Regions from separate parts of the Micromonospora sp. IBHARD004 genome, predicted to be linked through region 4. Evidence: riboswitches for the same ligand, from Rfam matches in the RefSeq annotation. Region 4 holds a riboswitch; each other region holds the start of a gene.
The links. A riboswitch is a leader RNA that binds a small molecule or an ion and turns the genes downstream of it on or off. The one in region 4 is predicted to bind cyclic di-AMP.
Positions count from the first base shown of each region.

Region 1 (3,381 bases), 490 kb from region 4:
GCAGCGGACAGCGGGACGCGGGTCACCGGACGGTCACCCGCATCGGGCCTCCTATCCGCGCAGCACCGACACCGTCGCCACGCGCAGTCCCCACGGTCGGGGCGGCGGGGCCCGCGGTGCGCAGGCGGGTCGCCGCGACCCACGGGCGGCCCGTCCGACGGTCCACGACCCGGACCGCAGCAGCACGGCGACGAGCAGCGCCACGGCGAACGCGCCCAGCACGGCCAGGCAGACACTCCACCCGGACCGGTCCGCGCCGGGATCGGTCAGCGGGAGCGCGCGGGCGTGGCAGCCGGCACCCGGGCAGTCGGCGACCGCGCCGACCGCCGCGGCGACGGTCGCGGCCGGCTCGGCGACGACCGCCGGCAGGGCGAGATGGTGCCCGGCGGGCTGCGTCGGATGACCCGCCCGGTGCCCGCCCGAGGCGTGCGCGCCGTGGCCCAGGGTGTGCATGGCGGCCAGCCCGACCAGCGTGCTGAGCAGCAGCAGGAGCCGGACCCACCGCCCGGTCGTCACCGCCGCCCCCGTACGCACGACGAACACGCTAGCGTGCCGGGTCGTACCGGTCGGGAGAAACCGCCCGGGTCCACGGGCCGGACGCGCGCCGCGCCGCCCGGCGGGGGCGCGCGCCGGCCTGACTAGCATTCCCGTCGACGGCCCGGCGACCGCCGCACCGGCGGACGCCTCACCCGGCCCGGTGAACCGACCGGCCCGGTGACACGTACCTCGCCTGAGAATCGTTGGGAGACTCACCATGGGCGCCGACCACACCCGTGCCGCCCCGTCCGCCCCGCCCCGGGTACGACGGATCCTCGTCGCGACGGTGGTCCCACTCTTCGTTCTCACCGTGCTCGCCGCGCTGGCGCTCTGGCCGGGGGACACCCCGGCACCGGAGCGGGCCGCGGACGTGCCCCGGTACCACGGCACGGTGACCCGGGTGGTGACCGTCCCGTGCCCGCCTGCGGCGGAGGTGCCGGAGGGCGTCCCGGGCGGCTCGGCGGGGCCCTGCGGGACGGTCGGCGTCGCGGTCGAGCAGGGCCCGGACGCCGGCCGCCAGGTGGAGACGCCGATCCCCGCCGGCCCCGGCGCGCCCAGGGTCGAGGTCGGCGACCGGATCATCCTGGTCGAGCTGGTGGATCCGGCCGATCCCACGACGAAGAGCTACAACATCGCCGAGCACCAGCGGGGCAGGCCGCTGGTCTGGCTGGCGGCGCTCTTCGCCGTCGCCATCGTCGCGTTCGGCCGCTGGCGGGGGCTGGCCGCGCTGGGCGGGCTGGCCGCGAGCTTCGCCATCCTGCTGGGCTTCGTGCTGCCGGGGATCGGCGGCGGCCAGCCGCCGCTGCTGGTGGCGATCGTCGGCTCGGCGCTGATCATGTTCGTGGTGCTGTACCTGACGCACGGGATCACCGCGCAGACCTCGGTGGCGGTCCTCGGCACCCTCGGTAGCCTGGTGCTGACCGGCGTCCTCGGCACGCTCGCCACCGCGGCCACCCACCTGACCGGCTTCGGCAGCGAGGACGCCACCACCCTGTCGATGTTCCAGCGCGACGTCGACCTGCACGGGCTGCTGCTGGCCGGGATCGTCATCGGCTCGCTGGGCGTGCTGGACGACGTGACGGTCACCCAGGCGGCCACCGTCACCGAGCTGGCGCACGCGAATCCGGGGCTGTCCCGGTTGCAGCTCTACCGGGCGGCCACCCGCGTGGGCCGCGCGCACATCGCCTCCACGGTCAACACCATCGTGCTGGCGTACGCGGGCGCCTCGCTGCCCCTGCTGCTCCTGCTCGTCGCCGACTCGCGGGCGGTGAGCGAGATCCTCACCAGCGAGTTCATGGCGCAGGAGATCGTCCGGAGCGCGGTCGCCACGATCGGCCTGATCGCCGCCGTGCCGCTCACCACCGGCCTGGCGGCCGTGGTGACCACCGCCGGTCGGGGCGGGGCCGACGGGCCCACCGCGCCGGCGTACCGTCCCCCCGCGGAGCCGGACGCCGCGCTGGCGGCGCTGAGCGCACCACGCACCGGCGCCGCCCCGGGCGCCACCGGCGGCGGGACCGGACCGCACGGGAGCACGGAGGCCGTATGGTGACGCTGCGGAGCGTGACCGCGCGCGCCAAACGCGATGCTGGTCACGGAGCTGCCCGCCGAATTACCGCTTTTAGCCGGCTTCCGGACGTAGATCCTCGGGACGACTCTCGGGTAACCTCGCTGCCGGTCACCGCCGAAGGCGCGCAGCGGCGCCTGCGGTGCCGCCGCCCAATCGCCGTACGGCGAGCCGGGGAACCAGGTACATGGGGTGAATCCGCGCCAGCGGTAGGGGCCACTTCCGTCCCGAACCCGTCAGCTAACCCGGTCGGCGGTCGATGGAAGGGAACACTGTGACGGCACCCCTGCGCCGCTGGTTGACATCCGTGGTGGCCGTGCTCACCGCGTTCGTCATCGTCGCCGGCCCGGCACCGGCGATCGCGGCGCCCACGACGCCTCCCACCCCCTCGGGGCATGAGGAGGACGCCGAGCAGCCGCTCATCACCGATGCCATCGAGGCCGCCAACCGCAACTACGTCCAGGCGAAGACCAAGCTGGCGAAGTCGAAGCAGCGCCAACTCCAGCTGGCCCTGGAGGTGCGCGCGGCACAGAACCAACTGGACGCCCTGCGTCCGCAGGTGAGCCAGCTCGCGGCGCAGTCGTACCGGACCGGGCGGATCGGCGCGGTGGCCATGCTGCTGGAGAGCAACACCCCGGACTCGTTCGTCCGGCGGGCCGCCGCGCTCGACGAGTTGAACATGGTCAACGCGCAGAAGCTCGCCGCGGTCAACGCCGCCAAGACCCGCGCCGAGCAGGCCAAGCTGGCGCTCGACGCCGAGGTGCGCGAGCAGCAGAAGCAGGCGAACGCGATGGCCCGGGAGAAGATCGAGACGGAGAAGGCGCTCGCCCTGGTCGGCGGGAAGGGCTTCACCGGCGGCCTGGTCTCGGCCACCTCGCCGGTCGCCCGGATCGGTCCCGGCCGCACCGCCGACGGGGACTGGAAGCCCGAGTCGTGCAGCGAGAACGACCCCACCACCTCCGGCTGCATCACGCCACGCACGCTGCATGCGTACAAGGAGGTCAAGCGGGCCGGCTTCAACCGCTTCGTCGGCTGCTACCGGCCGGGCGGGCCGTGGGAGCACCCGAAGGGCCGGGCCTGCGACTGGTCGCTGCAGAACAGCGGGTTCGCCCCCTGGCACAACAACGACACCCGGATGTACGGCAACAACGTCGCCGCGTTCCTGATCCGCAACGCGGACCGGCTCGGCATCTACTACGTGATCTGGAACCGGCAGATCTGGTTCCCGGCAACCGGCTGGAAGTCCTACAGCGGGCCCTCCAACCACACCGACCACGTGC
Region 1 covers NZ_CP199934.1:594,142-597,522, reverse strand. Annotated here, with positions in the region: gene ACTWO6_RS02910 (hypothetical protein) at 52-534, opposite strand; gene ACTWO6_RS02905 (YibE/F family protein) at 755-2,086, shown strand; cyclic di-AMP (ydaO/yuaA leader) riboswitch at 2,241-2,371, shown strand; gene ACTWO6_RS02900 (coiled-coil domain-containing protein) at 2,376-3,381, shown strand, end outside.
Region 1: linked by a shared signal. The riboswitch ahead of ACTWO6_RS02900 (coiled-coil domain-containing protein) and the one ahead of ACTWO6_RS00495 (C40 family peptidase) in region 4 are both predicted to bind cyclic di-AMP.

Region 2 (3,381 bases), 2.2 Mb from region 4:
GCCAGGTCGGGGGCGAGCCAACGCCCCGCCCAGCGGCGCTCCAGCAGCGGCGCCCAGGGCAGCCACACCTCGCCGGTGGCGCCCAGGCCGTGCAGCAGCAACAGCTGGCGGGTACCCGTCTCGTCACCCATACGGCGCAGTGTGCCACCGGTCGGACACCACGCGCGAGAGCCCGCAGTGGGCCGTCTGGTCGGGCATACGACGTCGGGCACCGGCTCAGAGAGCCGGTGCCCGACGGGTGACGCGGAGTGGATCAGGCGGAGTAGCCGCGGGTGGCCATCCAGTTCGCCAGGTCGATCGTGGTGACCCAGTACGCCGGCAGCGCCGGGTTCGCCGAGTCGGCGATCCGCACGGTCCGACCGTCGTTCTTGTAGCCGACCACCGCGATGTAGTGGCCGCCCGGGTAGGAGTGCCAGCCGCCGTCGGTGTCGGTGGCGTCGCCCGCGACGTTGGCGACGACGCCCCGCCCGTCGGTGATCGCCTTGACCACGTCGGCCTGCAGCTGGTCCATCTGCGCGGGGGTGGCCGCGCCCGGGATCATGTGGGTCCGGTACGGGTTGCCCTTGACCATCTGGTTCAGACCTCGGGTGGTGTCCTCGGCCGAGTTGGTGCCCATCTCGGTGGTGCCGAGCGGGCCGGCCAGCGCGTCCTGGGTCGTCTCGATGCCCGTCGCGCTGAGCGCGTTCCGGACCGCGGCCGGGCCGCAGTTGTAGTAGTAGATCTGCGCCTCGTAGTTGTAGTCCAGGACCTTGGTCGACGGCGGCTTCGGCGCCGCCTTGCGGGTCAGGTCCGGGTCCGGCTTCGCCGAGGTCGCCGTCGGCGACGGCTTGGGGCTGGGCGACGTCGACGGGACGGCGGCAATCCGCTCCTGGTTGCGGGTCGCCACGTCGCCGAGGCGCGGGGCCAGCTCCGCGGCGACGGCGGTGGCCTCCTGGCGGACGGGCGCGTCGCCGGTGTTGGCGAGCAGGGCGCCGGTGCCGGAGGCCAGGACGAGCGCGGCGGCGGAGCCGGCGACGATCTGGTACGGGCGCTCGGTGGCGAGGCGCCGCAACTGCCGCTTCAGGGTGTGCTTCACGTTTGGTCCTCCACGGGGGCGGGAGCGGCGCACGCCGGCCCGACGCGCGGAGGAACTCACGCGCGACGAGACATCTTGGGCGGTACGGCCGCGGGGCAGGGGAGCCCGGTCAACCGGGCGGCAGGGCGGATGCCCGAATCAGCTCGCCGGTCAGGCGAGCGACGGCACCGCGGCGCCGTGGAGGCGGGGGGACGAACGAGAGCTGGGATCGGGTTCCACGAGGATGGAAACTCCTTCCGACACCGCCTACCGGGTTAGCTGACGGATTCGGGCGGGAAGATCGCCCTACCGCGGGCCGTGGCTCGCGGATTCACCCCGGACGTGCACTGGGTCCCCGGTTCGTGAGATCACGATTGAGCGGGTCGGCGCGGCGTCGCCTCTTGCGATCGGAAACCGCACCGGACGCGCCGACACTACCGGTGGGTACCCGCCCTGCCAAGCGCCCCTCACCTGCTTAAACCTCGGTCACCATTACTCTGACCGGAACAGCCCGTCACTGACGTTACTCAATGGGACGAGCAGTTATGACGGAACCGTCGGGCGACAATCGGACATCGGGTGGCGAGCGACCGAAAATTGCGGTGCTCGATCACCCCGACTGACCCCGATGACCGTTTCCCGATTCGCGTGACCAGGCTCACCAAATTCAGGTCACAATTCAGCCAACCCGCGCCGGGCGCCAGCGCGCCGGGCGGGCCGGGGCGGCGCCGGCCGCCACCGGGGCGAGGGCCTGGGTCACCGCCTCCGCGCGGCGTACCGGCACCGGGCCGGGGCGCAGCGCCGCCGCGGCGGCGTACGCCTCCACGGCCAGCGCCCGGGCCGCCTCGGCGGCCAGCTCCGCGTCCCGCCAGGCCCGCTGCTCCCGCTCGGCCGCCGCACGGTAGCCGGCCAGCCGGCCGTCCCGCACCACCCGGGCGAGGACGATCTCCTGCTCCGCCGGGTGCCGGCGCGGGTCCCACCCGTTCCGGTGCGCGAGGACGTCGGCGAGCTGCCGCGCCGACAGCTCACCCCGCCAGTGCGCCGCCATCGCGGCGTGCCGCAGCCACCGCTCCCGGGCGGCGTACTCCGCGGGGGTCCGCGGGGTACGCGGCGCGGGCAGCACGGCGGCGCCGGCGAGCCGACGGGCGGCGCTCTCCGCCTCGTCGTACGCCCGCCAGGCCCGGTCGACCTCGTCCTGGGCGCGCAGCCACCGCTCCCGCCGTCGACGCGCGGTCTGCGCGGCCCCGGCGGCGGCCACCGCCACCTCGTCGGCGTACCGGCACAGATCGGCGAGGCGGGCCGCCTCCTCGGCGGCCGGGTCGGGGACCGGCGCGGCGTCCGACGGGATCTCCCGCTCCGGGCGGGCGACCAGCACGGCGAGCACGGCCAGGGCGAGCAGGAGCAGGGCCGACCAGATGGCGGCGGCCTGCGGAACCTCGATCAGGAACTGGTAGAGAACTGTCTGCATTGTCGGCACCTCACGGGAGCGATGTGGCGGAGGAGAGGTCCGCACGCCCCGGCGCGGGGGGGCGCGACCGGAACGGGCGCCACCGGGCCGCCGTCGGGCGGGGTGCGGGGGTGAGGTTCGGTGGAGAGCGGCTGCGGGCGCGGCCCGCGGGCGGTCAGCGGATGGGCGGGGCCCGCGAGCCGAGGGCCGCCGGGACGGTCCCGCCCGGGGCGTGGTCCGCGGAGGCCGCGACGATCACGGCCCGCGGAGCCGCCAGCGGGGAGCCGACGCCGACCGGCGGGGCCTGCTGACCCGTCCCGGCCACGAGGTCGCCGCCGGCCGCGCCGACCGACGCCCGCGCGCCGCGCCCCCGGTCGGCGGTGGTCGCTCCCGGCAGCACGCGGCCCGGGTCGAGTGCGGCTGCGCCGATCAGGGCGCGGCCTGCGGCCTCGGGGCGGTCACCGGGCTCGGGAACGGCCCGGGCCCCGACGCGGAGGGCCGGTGGGGCCGCCGACCGGGAGGCTTCCGGGGCGGCGGGGGTGAACTCCTCGACCGGGGCCGCCTGGGCGGCGGCGGCCGCCCCGACGGGCAGGGTGGCGGCGCCGAGCGAGCAGGCGACCACGACAGCGAGACTGGCCAGCATGCGGGCGGTCCAGCGCGCCACCCACCACATGGGACAGGTGAGCGCGACCGGGAGCACGGTGCCACGCTACCGCCGACGGCGCCCCGCCGCACCGCCGCCGGGCGTGTCGCCGCCCACCGGATCGCGACACTGACCAGGGTGGACACCGCGCGGCGACGCACCCACGCCAGCACCACGACGGCGCCCGGCGAGCTGGTGACGAAGACGCGTCACCCGGCGCCTCGCCCGCCGGACCCG
Region 2 covers NZ_CP199934.1:2,320,089-2,323,469, reverse strand. Annotated here, with positions in the region: gene ACTWO6_RS11330 (alpha/beta fold hydrolase) at 1-131, opposite strand, end outside; gene ACTWO6_RS11325 (C39 family peptidase) at 254-1,075, opposite strand; cyclic di-AMP (ydaO/yuaA leader) riboswitch at 1,304-1,445, opposite strand; gene ACTWO6_RS11320 (hypothetical protein) at 1,734-2,522, opposite strand; gene ACTWO6_RS11315 (hypothetical protein) at 2,677-3,201, opposite strand.
Region 2: linked by a shared signal. The riboswitch ahead of ACTWO6_RS11325 (C39 family peptidase) and the one ahead of ACTWO6_RS00495 (C40 family peptidase) in region 4 are both predicted to bind cyclic di-AMP.

Region 3 (3,381 bases), 1.1 Mb from region 4:
AACTTCACTTGCGAGAGCGTCGACCTCTCCCTCATCGCCGAAGAAGCCGCCGAAACGCTGCTTCCCCTCGCCGAACAGCGCCGGATCACGCTGGACGTCACCGGCGGGGCGGCCCGGACCAGCGGCTCCGCCGAGCTCCTGTTGCGGATGGTGACGAACCTTGTCCAGAACGCCATCGTCCACAACCTCCCCGCCGACGGCACCGTAACGGTCCACACCGAGGCGCACGGCGACACAAGCGTGCTGCGGCTCGAGAACACGGGTCGCCGGCTCCCACCGGAACTGGTACCGACCCTCACCGAACCCTTCCAGCGCGGAACGGAACGCGTACGCACCGACGAACACCCCGGCGTCGGCCTCGGCCTGGCCATCGTGCACAGCATCGTCCGCGCCCACGACGGGACCCTCGACCTCGTCCCCAACCCCAACGGCGGTCTTCTCGTCACGGTCCGGCTGCCCAGCACGCCCTAGGCATCGTCCCCGATCGGGGCTGTCTTTCAGGGGCTCGGGACCGGACGGTCAGCCGGGGCGGCGAGCACCGCTGTAAGGCATATTCGCCAACTGGGCCATTCGGACCACGTCCCCGGTATGCGGGGCGTGGACGATCAGTCCGTTGCCGACGTAGATGCCCACGTGATGGTGATCGGAGTAGAAGAAGACGAGGTCACCCGTGCGAAGGTTTGCTCTGCTCACCGCCACACCTGCGGTCCACTGAGAACCTGTGTAATGGTCCAGCTGCACCCCGGCCGACGCCCACGCGTACTGGGTCAGGCCGGAGCAGTCGAACGAGTCGGGACCGTCGGCCGCCCACACGTACGGCTCGCCGATCTGATTGCACGCGGTCTTCGCCGCGACGCCGCCGCTTCCCGTGATGGGGACGGCGGGACACTTCCCACCGATGAACAGCGAACTGGTCGACGTGATGGGTGAGGTGCTGCTCGCGGTGGCGGCTGTCTGCGCGGCGGCTGCGGCTCTGGCCGCCGCGGCGTCCGCGGCCGCCTTGGCCGCTGCGGTCGCCTCCGCGGCGGCGACCTGTCTGTGTAGCGCATCCAGCCGCTTGATCTCGGCGTCGATGGCCTTCTTGCGAGCCGCCAACTGGGCCTGCTGGCGCTGCTGTATCGCGATCAGCGCGTCAACCTTCTTCTTGTCGGCGTCGTAGCTCGCCTGCTGGTCCGACAGCCGGGTGATCTGTCGCTGCTCCGAATTTGCCACCTGATTCACGAGCGCGAGCTGATCCCCCAACGCGGTCGGCGGCGAGCCGCGGGACAGCAGGGCGTTGAATGTGGAAAGCGACTTTGCCTGCTTGTAGTACCCCGCCACAATCCCCTGGACCCGGGTCCTGCTGATCTCCACCGACTTGCCGAGTGGCTCGATCCTCCGGCTCAGTTCGGCCGATCTCCGCTGGTTCGTGGCCAGTTCCGACCGGACCTTGTTGTACTGCTCGATGACGGGTTCGAGCTTTTGCCACGCCGCTTCGATCTGCTGCTGTACATCGGCGGCCGACGGTGCGGCGTGGGCGTGGGCCGCTGGCCCGACGGCCACCATGGCCGCCGCCGCGACGGCGAGGATTCTGGTGAATAGACGCGATCCGGCGGGCCGGGTGCGCACGGGTGGCAACGGGTTCGGCTCCTTCCACTCGAGGCCGACGCACGTCACGGTGCACAGACCTCGACCGCCTGCCGGGTTAGCTGACGGGTTCGGGCGTGGAAGGCGCCCTACCGCTGATGCGGATTCACCCCGAAACCTGCGGTGGTTCCCCGGCTCGCCTGTCGACGCCAGTGACGTCCAGCGACTCGGCGGTGGCCGTCCCGGGGTACTCCAGGTGGAGACCGACATCCGGAACGGACGCTGACCAACATTAGTGAGGACGGCCCAAAGAAATCAACGAGCCGGCGACGCCAATTCACTGCGCTGTCAAGCGGGCACATTGGGTGCCGGAATTATGCGTACGATAAGGTTCCGCTAATCGAATCTTAAACGGCTCTAATCTTGACCCTCAACCTGCGCACTGTTCTCCTGCGGTAACGGCTCGCGTGAGGCTTGGCCAGGTCGGGAACCGCACCGCTCGATCCTTGGGGCCGGCTCGGACGTGCTGGCGGCATACGCCTCCGGGGCATTGGCGGTCGGGGGTGGCCTATTTGCGGTCCGTGATGTATGACGGCCGGCTTCCACGAGGGTGGAACTGACGGCACGGATCCGCCGAACTGTCGTACGACGGATCCGTGCCTACAGTGTTCCTCATCGGGCACACTCCGCGAGCAGCACCTTCGGCCGCGCGTGGCGTGGTGCGGTCAGGCGGAGTAGCCGCGGGTGGCGATCCAGTTGGCCATGACGGGTTCGGGCGGGAGGATGCGCCCTTCCATGACCGTCGGGCCCTGGATTCACCCAATGTTCGGTTGGTTCCCCGGCTCACATGATCGCGATTGGGCGGTCCGGCCCGAGCGTCATCGCGTTGATGACTTGACGACCCGGCCGGATGCGCCGACGCTACGGGTTTGACTTCTCGGCTGCAAGCTTCCTCCTTATGGCGGCTATAACCCGTTTGAATCACGGAGCGGCGCGTCTTCAGATAGCATGGGCCGGCGCTATTTGGATCGATATTGCTTGGTTTCACGCTCGCCAATGGCCGAATGGCTATGTTGGAGACCGGAGATATGGGTGCCGTGAACAGAATTCTTCACGCCGACATTCTCGTCATCGGCTTCGGCAAGGGGGGTAAGACCGTAGCCGCGAAGATGGGCCGGCTCGGCAAGCGCATCGTGCTCGTGGAGCAGTCGGACCGCATGTACGGCGGCACCTGCCCCAACGTGGGCTGCGTACCGACGAAGGGACTCGTCGACCGTTCCCACAAAGGCCGGCCGGATGACCCGGCGCAGGACTGGTACCAACGGTCAGTCCGGGAGGTCCAGGCCATCCGGGAGATGATGCGTCGCGGCAACTTCGACGCGTTGGACAGCATCGAGACGGTGACGGTGCTCACGGGGCGCTCCACCTTCATCGACCCGCACTCCGTCAGCGTCGTGACGGCCGACGAGCAGCTCACCGTCGCCGCCGACACAATCTTGATCGACACTGGCTCGGAACCGATCGTTCCTGACATCCCCGGCCTGCCGGCAGCAAGCGCACCCTGACAAGCAGGGATCTGATTGAGTCAACGCTCCTGCCGCCGCGGCTCGCGATCGTCGGCGGCGGGTACCTCGGGATCGAGTTCGCCTCGATCTACCGCGCGTTCGGCTCCCAGGTCACCATGTTCGTGCGCGCTGCCAGCCTTTTGGGCCGGGAGGACGATGACATCGCGGCCGTGGCCGAGAGCATCCTGGCGGGCGACGGGATCGAAATCGTCACCGGTGCGCACGTCACCCAGGTACGCGACGGCGAGAG
Region 3 covers NZ_CP199934.1:1,252,844-1,256,224, forward strand. Annotated here, with positions in the region: gene ACTWO6_RS06145 (sensor histidine kinase) at 1-471, shown strand, start outside; gene ACTWO6_RS06150 (NlpC/P60 family protein) at 520-1,656, opposite strand; cyclic di-AMP (ydaO/yuaA leader) riboswitch at 1,659-1,809, opposite strand; gene ACTWO6_RS06155 (FAD-dependent oxidoreductase) at 2,631-3,131, shown strand; gene ACTWO6_RS06160 (FAD-dependent oxidoreductase) at 3,179-3,381, shown strand, end outside.
Region 3: linked by a shared signal. The riboswitch ahead of ACTWO6_RS06150 (NlpC/P60 family protein) and the one ahead of ACTWO6_RS00495 (C40 family peptidase) in region 4 are both predicted to bind cyclic di-AMP.

Region 4 (3,381 bases):
CCGGTCGCCGAGGTCGTGGTTGCCGTAGTCGCCCGGGTTCGGGCCGTACTTCTCGTACGGCGCGGGGATCCACTCGCAGGCGAGGCGGACCGGGCATTCCAGGCCGTCGGGCCGCTCGGCGCGGCGCAGCCCGAGCCGGTGCAGCCCGGACTCGTCGGGGGTCACCTCGCGGGCGGCGAGGGTGACCCGCTGGCCGTCGTCGGTGGTCCGGGTGGCGCCGACGCTGATCTGGTCGTACACCTCGTCGGCGAAGGCCGCCGCGGCATCCTCGGTGTCCGCGCCGGAGTACCGGGCCACCGCGCCGTACCAGGCCGCCGGGTCGCTGCCGGCGCCGACCGGCGCGGCCAGTTCCCTCTGGTACGACGCGAGCAGCGCCGCCCCGCCGCGGATGTTGGCGGTGGCGTCGGTGCGCAGTGTCTCCTCGGGTACGCCGGTGAGCGCGGCGGCGGCGTCGAGGGTCTGCAGGGACGCCCGCGGCAGGAGGTCCCCGGTCGGCTCGGCCGCCGCGGTGGAATCGATGACCAGGGGCCGGGACTCGTCGCCCCGGGGGTCCTCGTTCTCGTCGACGTGCGAGCTGGAGGGCGTGGCGACGACCTGGTCGGCGTCGGTCAGGTGCATCGGCCCGTAGCCGCCGCTGGTGCTCGGCTGGCCGGGGTGGGTGTCCCAGCGGGACTCCAGGTACGACACGCCGAGCAGGACGCTCTCCGGCACGCCGTACTCGGCGGCGGCCGCGGCGTACTGCTGCTGGCGGTCGGTTGGCTCGGCGGACCCGGCGGCCAGGGGCTCGGCGGCGACGGGTCCGGTGCTGAGAAGGGCGGTCGCCGCAGCCACGGCGGTGGCGAGCAGAACTCGTCTGCTCGGCGGCAAGGGTGGACGGAGCATGGAACCTCCAGATCGGGCGGAAGTCACTGCGTGCTCACCCTCACCCCACGCATGGTGTTGGGTCAATACCTTTCCCCGCAGTGATGTTGAGTGAAAGAAACCTTCACCGCCGCGATCCCCGGAAATTTGGGTACGGAGTGTCACGGCGCCGTGGGTTGCGGATTGATAACGGCGATCTCTACTCTGGTCAATCGTCGGCCGGTGTGTGCATCGTCCAACCCGGGTGGTGACGGTCCGACACCGCCGAGTCGCCTCCGGGCGAGCCGGGAACCCAGGTACCTGGGGTGAATCCGCAGCACTGCGGTAGGGCGGCTCCCTTCCCGCCCGAACCCGTCAGCTAACCCGGTAGGCGGTCAGCGAAGAAGGAGTACGGAAGCCCGGTGGCACACCATGCCCCGCGGCGACCGTCCGTCCGGTCGGTCGACCGGATGACGGCTGCGCCGCGTCCACGCTGGTCCCGCTTCACCACCGCACTCGCCGCCCTGGCCGGCACCGCCGTCATCCTGACCGGCGGCGCCACGGCGGCCCACGCCGAACCGTCGGTCGCCGAGATCGAGCGCCAGATCGACCAGGACTGGAACAAGCTCGAACCGATCATCGAGCAGCACAACGCCACCCGCCAGGACCTCGCCGTCAAGCGGAAGCAGGCAGCGGCCCTGGCCAAGCAGATCACCCCGCTGCAGCTCCAGGTCGACCTCGCCATGGGCCAGGTCGGAGGTCTTGCCGCCGACGCGTACAAGGGCGACAACCTGTCGACCGTGAACGCGCTGCTGGGCAGCCGGTCGCCGAGCGACGTCGTCGCCGGCCTCGAACTGCTCGACCGCTTCGCCCACCGCCAGCAGCAGCAGGTGCGCAACGTCGTCGAACTCCGCGACCAGCTGGCCGCCAAGAAGAAGCCGCTGGACGAGATGGTCGCCCAGCTGACCCGGACCGAGGCCCAGCTCGCGGCGAAGAAGAAGCAGATCAACGCCGAGATCGCCCGCCTGGACAAGCTCCGGCTGAAGGTCTACGGCAGCGGTGGCGGCGGTCCGCTGCGGCCCGCGCCCTGTCCGTCCGGCTACCCGGGCGGCCCCGCCGGGGTCGCGGTCAAGTTCGCCTGCGCCCAGATCGGCAAGATCTACGTCTGGGGAGCCGCCGGCCCGGACCACTACGATTGCTCCGGCCTGACCATGGCCGCCTGGGCCAAGGCCGGCGTCTCGCTGCCGCACAACGCCCGCCAGCAGCACGACGTCACCCGCCGGGTCAGCCGGAGCGAGCTGCGCGCCGGGGACCTCGTCTTCTACTACAGCGACCTGCACCACGTCGCCATGTACGTCGGCGGCGGCTGGGTGGTGCACGCCTCCCAGTCCGGCAAGCCGATCACGATGAAACGCGTCGACGACGGCCAGATCAACAGCTACGGCCGACCGGGCTGATCCATCGGAAGGGGCTCCCGCGTGGCGGGGGCCCCTTCCGCCGTCAGCGGGTCGGCCAGGTGCGCCAGAGATGCCATGCGGGCTTGGCTGTCACTGGTGGCGGTGGTCATCGTGCCTCTCACCTGCGGCGGGAGTGGTGAGGCGTGGGGGACATCGGTGGCCGGTCGCGAACCTGTGACGGCCTGGAGACGGCCTGGCGGTCGCGGACACCGAACGCCAGGCCTGCTCCGCTGACCGGAATCGAAGCGCACTGTCAGCTTGGGAATCGCACAAGATCGCATCGTCCTGCAGCCCAGCCGCTGGTCGGTCCGGTCCTGGACGGCCTGACTTGGCCCCTGGTGGCACCCGCTTGTGGCCCGTGGATGGCCCGGCAGTTTCGACTGCCGTTGGCGGAAGTGGCTCAGCGACGGTTACGAGATCGGCGGACCGCCCAGACCCCGCCAACGATCGCCGCAGCAGTCGGCAAGAGGCAGCAGAGCGTCAGGACCAACAGGTGCCACGGCTTGAGAGCTCCCATGGCCGTGAGGATAGGCACCGCTCCCCAACACCGCTGTCCCTGCGGAGCCTCAGTTTGGAAGATGCTTGATCACCGGGTTGATGTCCGAAACGCCTGGTCGGTCAGGAGCGATGCTGTGGTGACCGCTCGCATTGTGGCCCGTGGATGGCCCGTCGGCCTCGCTCTCTGCCGGCCTACCTCAGAGAGCGGACCCGCTGGGGTGCTGGTCTGACGGCGTCGCTCGACGGTGCACGCGTGCTACCCGGATGGCCCAGGGGGCGATGAGGGTGCCGAGGATGCCGAGGTCTGCGGCGATACCGATCATGAAGGCTGGTAGCCCGCGCATCGCCGGAATGCTGACGACGAGCACGGCCGCGCCGATCAGACGCGACCAGTACACGCGGCCGAAAACCGGTTTTTCGAACAGCGCCCGCCCGGCGAGGAACAGGGCGGGCCCGCCGAGGATGACGAGCGTCCACGACAGCGGGGCGTGCTCGACGGGGTTGGCGATGACGAGTTCGGCGCCGACGCTGGTCACGATGACGCCCGCAACCATGAGGAAGTGGGTGTAGGTCACCGCAGCTGCGA
Region 4 covers NZ_CP199934.1:103,964-107,344, forward strand. Annotated here, with positions in the region: gene ACTWO6_RS00490 (N-acetylmuramoyl-L-alanine amidase) at 1-882, opposite strand, end outside; cyclic di-AMP (ydaO/yuaA leader) riboswitch at 1,114-1,249, shown strand; gene ACTWO6_RS00495 (C40 family peptidase) at 1,311-2,297, shown strand; gene ACTWO6_RS00500 (low temperature requirement protein A) at 2,993-3,381, opposite strand, start outside.